DNA from 2 places in the Novilysobacter erysipheiresistens genome. Region 2 is predicted to be linked to the other one. Evidence: riboswitches for the same ligand, from Rfam matches in the RefSeq annotation. Region 2 holds a riboswitch; the other holds the start of a gene.
The links. A riboswitch is a leader RNA that binds a small molecule or an ion and turns the genes downstream of it on or off. The one in region 2 is predicted to bind cobalamin.

Region 1 (3,402 bases), on a different contig from region 2:
AAGCTCACGCTCGCGGCGAGCTGCCATTGCGCGAGTTCGGTGTCGATGCCGAGTTCGGCGCCGCGCATGCGCGCGCGGTCGATGTTGTTGGGCAGGCCGATCGCGGCGTCGAACGCGATCAGGTCGTCGACGGTGGTCTGGAACGCGTCGAGCCGGATGTCGAGACGCTCGCCATTCCAGCCCAGGCCGAGCTCGGCGGTTTCCGATTCTTCCGGGCGCAGCGCGGCATTGCCGAAGAACGGGTAATACAACTCGTTGAAGGTCGGCGCCTTGAATGCGGTGCCGTAGCCGGCGCTGAGCCGCCAACCATCGGCGAAGTCGAGGCCCCAGGCCGCGCTGCCGGTGGTGTGGCCGCCGAACTGTTCGTTATCGTCGCGGCGCACGCTGGCCTGCAGCGACTGCGCGCCGAAGCGACCCTGGTACTGCGCGAACGCGGCGCGGTTGCTGCGCTCGCTTTCATCATAGGTGGTGCTGCCGGCGACGCTGTCGCGCAGCCAGTCGACGCCGGCGCTGAGCAGTTGTTGCCCGCCGAAGCCGAAGTCGCCCTGCAGGGTGGCGCTGTCGCGGTCGGTGTCGAAATGACCGAGGGCGACGCCGTCCTTGAACTGCTCCGACGCGTCGACGTTGCGGCCGGCGGTCAGCTTCAGCTGCAACGCGCCGGACGGGCGCCAGCGGACGCTGCCGCCGACCACCTGCTGCACGGTCTCGGAGCGGTTGGTGAAGTCGCCGTCGAAGTCGTTCTCGCCCTCGCTGCGCAAGGCCACGCCGCTCAGCTGCCAGGCCTCGTTGAGGTCGATTCCGGCGCGCAACGCCAGCGCGTTCTGGATGTAGCCGTCGAGGTCTGGCTCGGGGGCGCTGATGAAGCAGCCGCCAGCGAAAGGATCGGGGGTGGCGACGTCGCAGGCATTGAAGCCTTCGGTGCGGCGGAACTCGTAGTCGGCACCGAACCACGCGCGTTCGCCGCGGCCGCCGAAGCCGACGCCGACTTCGTGAGCGCCGTGGCTGCCACCACCGACGTGCGCGCGCGGCGCGTAGCCGGCGTCGCCATCGCGACGGGTGAAGATCTGGATCACGCCGCCGATTGCCTCGCTGCCGTAGAGGCTGGAACGCGGGCCGCGGACGATCTCGACCCGCTCGACCAGCGCCAGCGGCAGGTTCTGCAACGACACCAGGCCGGAGGTGGCCGAGCCGATGCGGATGCCGTCGACCAGCACCACCACGTGGTCGGACTCGCTGCCGCGCAGGAACAGCGTAGTCAGCTTGCCGTCGCCGCCCTGGTTGGACATCGACACGCCGGCGCGGCCGCGCAGCAGGTCCGGCAGCGAGCGCGCCTGGCTGCGCTCGATCTCGGCGCGGTCGATCACCTCGACCGGTGCCAGCGCGGTGTCGACGTCGATCGCGGTGCGGGTGGCGGTGACCACCACGCCGTCGAGGTCGGTGGCGGACTGGGCGGCCGCTGCGGCATGAGCGGCGCCGCTGGAGGCGAGGACGGGGAGGGCGAGAGCGGCCGCGACGGCCAGGCACAGCGAACGGGACTGCATCGATGGTTCTCCAACGCGCACGGAAATCGCCGTGCCGGGCTTTCGGGAAGCTGCGTGGAGAGGAACTGCTGCGAAAACGAACGGACGAGCACCGGCGTCGTCGCCGCAATGCCCGCCGCATCGCAACCGTCATGGGTCGGAACCCTGCATCGTGGCCGGTCTCCGGACTCGCGAGTGGCGTCGTTGTCGACACCGGCCGTGGCGCCTTCCCATGCGGCATCCCTGAGGAAGCCTGCAAGTCCCAAGGGACTTGCCACAGTGGCGATGAGCCGCGGCTTGGGCTCGCTTACCGTTGCGGGGGCAGTGCCGGAATGGCCTGGGGCGCAATGCGTCCCGCGGCGTCACCGGCTTCCCGTTTCAACCCGTCGGCAGGACGCCGCCGGGTCACCTCGAAGCGCGGGAAGTGTACGCGATTGCGCGCGGGTGGACGATCAGCCTTCGTCCGGCCGCTCCGGCACGGTGTCGGCGGCCAGCACCGTGGTGGTGACCGGGCCGGCGGCCGGCTTGTAGCGGGGCGGCGGCAGTTGCGCGATCGCCGCTTCGGCGGCGTCGACCAGTTCCTTGCGGCGGGTGTCGGGGACTTCCTGCCAGTGGCAGTCCAGCAGTGCGCCCTCGATCGCGTAGAGCAAGTTGAGGGTCGGCTTGAAGCCGGCGCGCTTGACCCGCATGAACGCCTCGACCGTCCCGGCGTCCGCCAGTTCCTCGCGGGTATGCAGGCCAACCTGGCGCAACCATGCCGAGGACTTCGGGCCAATGTTGCGCAGCTTCTGGGTCTCGCTCATGCCAGTGACTCCAGGTAGGCCTGCGCGAGCGCTTCCAGCCCGCGCTGGTCGTCGGCGTCGAAGCGGTCGGGCGTGGGGCTGTCGATATCGAACACGCCGATGAGGCGGTCGCCCGACAGCAGCGGCACCACCACTTCCGAGCGCGAGGCCGAGTCGCAGGCGATGTGGCCGGGGAAAGCGTCGACATCGGCGACGCGCTGGGTCAGCCGGGTGGTCGCGGCGGCGCCGCAGACGCCCTTGTCGAGCGGGATCCGTACGCATGCCGGCTGGCCCTGGAACGGCCCCACGACCAGTTCGCGGCCGTCGAAGAAATAGAAGCCGACCCAGTTCAGCGCCGGCAGCGCGTGGTAGACCAGCGCCGACAGGTTGGCGGCATTGGCGACGCGGTCGCGCTCGCCGTGCAGCAGGGCGCGGGCCTGCGCCAGCAGCTCGGCGTATTGCTCCGGCTTGCTGCCGGACAGGGCGGTGGCGGTGAACATGCGGCGAGTGTAGCAGCGGCGGTGACGCGACTTGCGGCCACGGAGTGCCTACGATGCACCGATGAAGCACGGCCAGTTCTATGTCACCGGCACCGATACCGGGGTCGGCAAGTCGATCGCCAGCGCGGCGCTGCTGCATGCGTTGCGGGCGCGTGGAATGCGCGCGGTCGGGATGAAACCGGTGGCCAGCGGCTGCGAGTGGATCGACGACGCCTGGCGCAACGAGGACGCGCTGCTGCTGCAGGCCGCCAGCGATCCGCGGCCGGCCTACGCCGACATCAATCCCTACGCGTTGCGCGCGCCGGTCGCGCCCGAGCTGGCGTTGCGCGACGACGACGTCGACCTGCACTTGGCGCCGATCCTCGCCGCCCACGCGCGGCTGGCGGCCTCGGCCGACGCGGTGGTGGTCGAAGGCGTCGGCGGCTGGACGGCGCCGCTGTCGGCCGGCCTCGACCAGCTCGACCTGGTCCGCGCGCTGCGGCTGCCGGTGGTGCTGGTGGTCGGCCTGCGGCTGGGTTGCATCAACCACGCGCGGCTCAGCGTGCGCGCGATCCAGGCCGACGGGGTGGAACTGATCGGCTGGATCGCCAACGAGGTCGA
Region 2 (3,402 bases):
ACGCTGAGGCCAAACGCGACGCCGGCCGGCAACAGCGGATACAGCTTGAACGCGGCGAACACCACCAGCAGCAGCACGCCGATCGCGCCACCCTGCAGGCTCAGGGCGAAGCTGCGCCGCGAGTCGCGCTGGCGCCAGCCGAACAACAGCGCCGCGGCCGCCGCGGCGGCGACGCCGGCCAGCCGCAGTTCGATCGGCAGCGTCATCCAGCCCTGGTCGCTGGCGTACTTGAGCAACGCGGCCACGCCGGCGAACAGCACCAGCATTCCGACCTTGACCGGCACGTTGCCCTCGGTGAACCAGCGGCGGATCGCGCGTGCGGCCAATTGCAGCGGGTCCGGACGCGAAGGCACCGCTGGTCTGGGCGGCCGGGTGGTCGTGGCCGACCGCGGCGGGGAGGCGGATACGGAGGGCGCGGCCGGAGCCGAAGCCGGCGTCGGGCGCGGTTTCGACTGCGGTGGTATCGGTGGTGATGGCGGTGCGGCCGTACGCGGCGGCGGGGTGGCCGGCCGTGGTGTCGGCTCACGCATCAGCTCGCCGAGGGTCGGTTCGGGTGCGCCTTCGCGCGACGTCCCATGCGTGGCGATCTCGACCTGCAGCTCACCCAACTCGCGCTCGAGCGCATCGACCCGATGTCGCAATCCGCTGATCATCGCCAGCGCCACGATCAGCAACACCGGAACCGCGAGCAGCGTCAGTCCCAGCAGTACGAGCAATCCTTCCATGACCCCGTCCCCAGCCCCTTGTATGAGCGGCAGGCTACACCATGGGTTCGGCGCTGGTTGCCTGTGTACCGAATTCGCACCCACCACCAGATATCGTGTTGACGATATCTACCATCCCCACTATGTTGTGCCCGTCGGTGCCGACCTCGCGGTCGGCTTAAAACGGGAAGCCGGTGCGGACACCTCGTCCAATTCCGGCGCTGCCCCGCAGCGGTAGTGGAAACGAAAGCCGTCATGGCACTGGGGCGCAAGCCCCGGGAAGCGACGGCCGGTAGGTGGAGCGACCACGCTCCGCGTCCAGAGCCCGAAGACCTGCCGACAGCCGCGCGATGCACACCGCGCGGTGACCGGCCAGGGAGTCTTCGGACTCCGCGCCCGCGGGGGCGTGGCCGTGCCGTCGATGCCGGGCCTGCGCATGCAGGTCGCGACTGTCGAGGGCATCCGCGCCTCCGTGCGCCGTCCTTCGAGGGAAGGCCGGCGAACCGTGCTTCACGCACCGGAGTCACGCCATGACCACTGACATGCCCATCGCGGTTGCCGACGACGCACCCGACCGCGCCGCCACGTCCGATACCCACGCCAGCGCCGCGACGCCACCGACATCAGTCCGCGCCACCGACGCCCCCGGCTTCACCCTGACCCCGCCGGCCGCCGCCTTCAGCATGGCGGTGACCAAGCGCAACGGCAGCCGCGAGCCGGTCGACCTCAACAAGATCGTCCGCGCGATCACCCGCTGCAGCGACGACCTGTACGCGATCGACCCGATGCGCGTCGCCACCCGCACCATCTCCGGCCTGTACGACGGCGCCACCACCCGTGAACTCGACGAGCTGTCGATCCGCACGAGCGCCCTGCTGACCGCCGAGGAACCCGAGTACGGCCGCCTCGCCGCGCGCCTTCTGGCCGGGGTGATCGAGAAGGAAGTCGCGGCGATCGACATCAACGCGTTCTCGCAGTCGGTGCAGCGTGGTCATGAGCTGGGCCTGATCAACGAACGCCTGCTCGGCTTCGTCCAGGCCAATGCGCGCAAGCTCAACGACGCGATCGACAACTCGCTCAACAACCGCTTCGACTACTTCGGCCTGCGCACGCTGTACGACCGCTACCTGCTGCGCCACCCGACCGCGCGCACGGTGATCGAGACCCCGCAGCAGTTCTTCCTGCGAGTGGCCTGCGCGCTGAGCGAGGACGTGTCCGACGCGCTGGCGCTGTACGGGCGGATGGCGCAGCTGGACTACATCCCGTCGTCGCCGACGCTGTTCAACGCCGGCACCACCCATGAGCAGTTGTCGTCGTGCTTCCTCTTGGATTCGCCGGAGGATTCGCTGGAGAGCATCTACCAGCGCTACATGGACGTCGCCAAGCTGAGCAAGTTCAGCGGCGGCATCGGCCTGAGCTACACCCGCATCCGTTCGCGCGGCTCGCTGATCCGTTCGACCAACGGCCTGAGCAACGGCATCGTGCCGTGGCTGAAGACGCTCGACGCCTCGGTCGCCGCGGTCAACCAGGGCGGCAAGCGCAAGGGCGCGGCCTGCGTGTACCTGGAGCCGTGGCATGCCGATGTCGAGGAGTTTTTGGAACTGCGCGACAACACTGGCGACGAGGCCCGGCGCACCCACAACCTCAACCTCGCCAACTGGATACCGGACGAGTTCATGCGCCGGGTCGAGATCGATGCGATGTGGTCGCTGTTCGACCCGCACAAGGTGCCGCAGCTGACCGACCTGTTCGACGAGGCGTTCGACCGCGCCTACGCCGCCGCCGAGGCCGCCGGGCTCGCCCACAAGCAGGTCAAGGCGCGCGAGCTGTACGGTCGGATGATCCGCACCCTGGCGCAGACCGGCAACGGCTGGATGAACTTCAAGGACAAGTCCAACCGCGCCTGCAACCAGACCGCGAAAGCCGGCAGCGTGGTGCATCTGTCGAACCTGTGTACCGAGATCCTCGAGGTCACCTCGCAGGACGAGACCGCGGTGTGCAACCTTGGCTCGATCAATCTGTCGCACCATGTCGAGCTGTACGAGGAAGGCCCGGTGCATGGCGAGGCCGGTCTCTTCGAGTTCGACAAGCTCGCCGAAACCGTGCGATTGGCGGTTCGCCAACTCGACCGGGTGATCGACCTCAACTTCTACCCGATCGAGACCGCGCGCCGAGCCAACCTCAAGTGGCGGCCGGTCGGACTCGGCGCGATGGGCCTGCAGGACGTGTTCTTCAAGCTGCGGCTGCCGTTCGACTCCGAGCCGGCGCGGGCGCTGTCGAAAAAGATCGCCGAGGAAATCTATTTCCACGCGCTGTCGGCGTCGAACGAACTGGCGCTGGAGCACGGTAAACATCCCGCCTTCGACGACACCCGCGCCGCCAATGGCGAACTGCAGTTCGAGGCCTGGGACGCGCAGCCGACCGACGCCGAACGCTGGGATGGCCTGCGTGCGCGCATCCGCGAACACGGCCTGCGCAATTCGCTGCTGATCGCGATCGCGCCGACCGCGACCATCGCCTCGATCGCCGGCTGTTACGAGTGCATCGAACCGCAAGTGTCGAACCTGTTCAAGCGCGAGACCCTGTCGGGCGACTTCATCGTGGTCAACCGCTACCTCGCTGACGAGCTGAAGGCACTGGGCCTGTGGACGCCGGAGTTGCGCGACGCGATCAAGCGTGCCGATGGCTCGATCCAGGG

Region 1: it holds a riboswitch for cobalamin, as region 2 does, so the genes downstream of both, btuB (TonB-dependent vitamin B12 receptor) here and SNE34_RS12995 (ribonucleoside-diphosphate reductase subunit alpha) in region 2, are expected to answer to the same signal.

The regions. Positions count from the first base shown of each region.
Region 1 is NZ_JAXGFP010000005.1:121,107-124,508, reverse strand. It holds gene btuB (TonB-dependent vitamin B12 receptor) at 1-1,541, opposite strand, end outside; cobalamin riboswitch at 1,678-1,948, opposite strand; gene SNE34_RS10540 (TfoX/Sxy family protein) at 1,973-2,323, opposite strand; gene SNE34_RS10535 (GAF domain-containing protein) at 2,320-2,802, opposite strand; gene bioD (dethiobiotin synthase) at 2,864-3,402, shown strand, end outside.
Region 2 is NZ_JAXGFP010000007.1:58,334-61,735, reverse strand. It holds gene SNE34_RS13000 (DUF2339 domain-containing protein) at 1-725, opposite strand, end outside; cobalamin riboswitch at 844-1,059, shown strand; gene SNE34_RS12995 (ribonucleoside-diphosphate reductase subunit alpha) at 1,388-3,402, shown strand, end outside.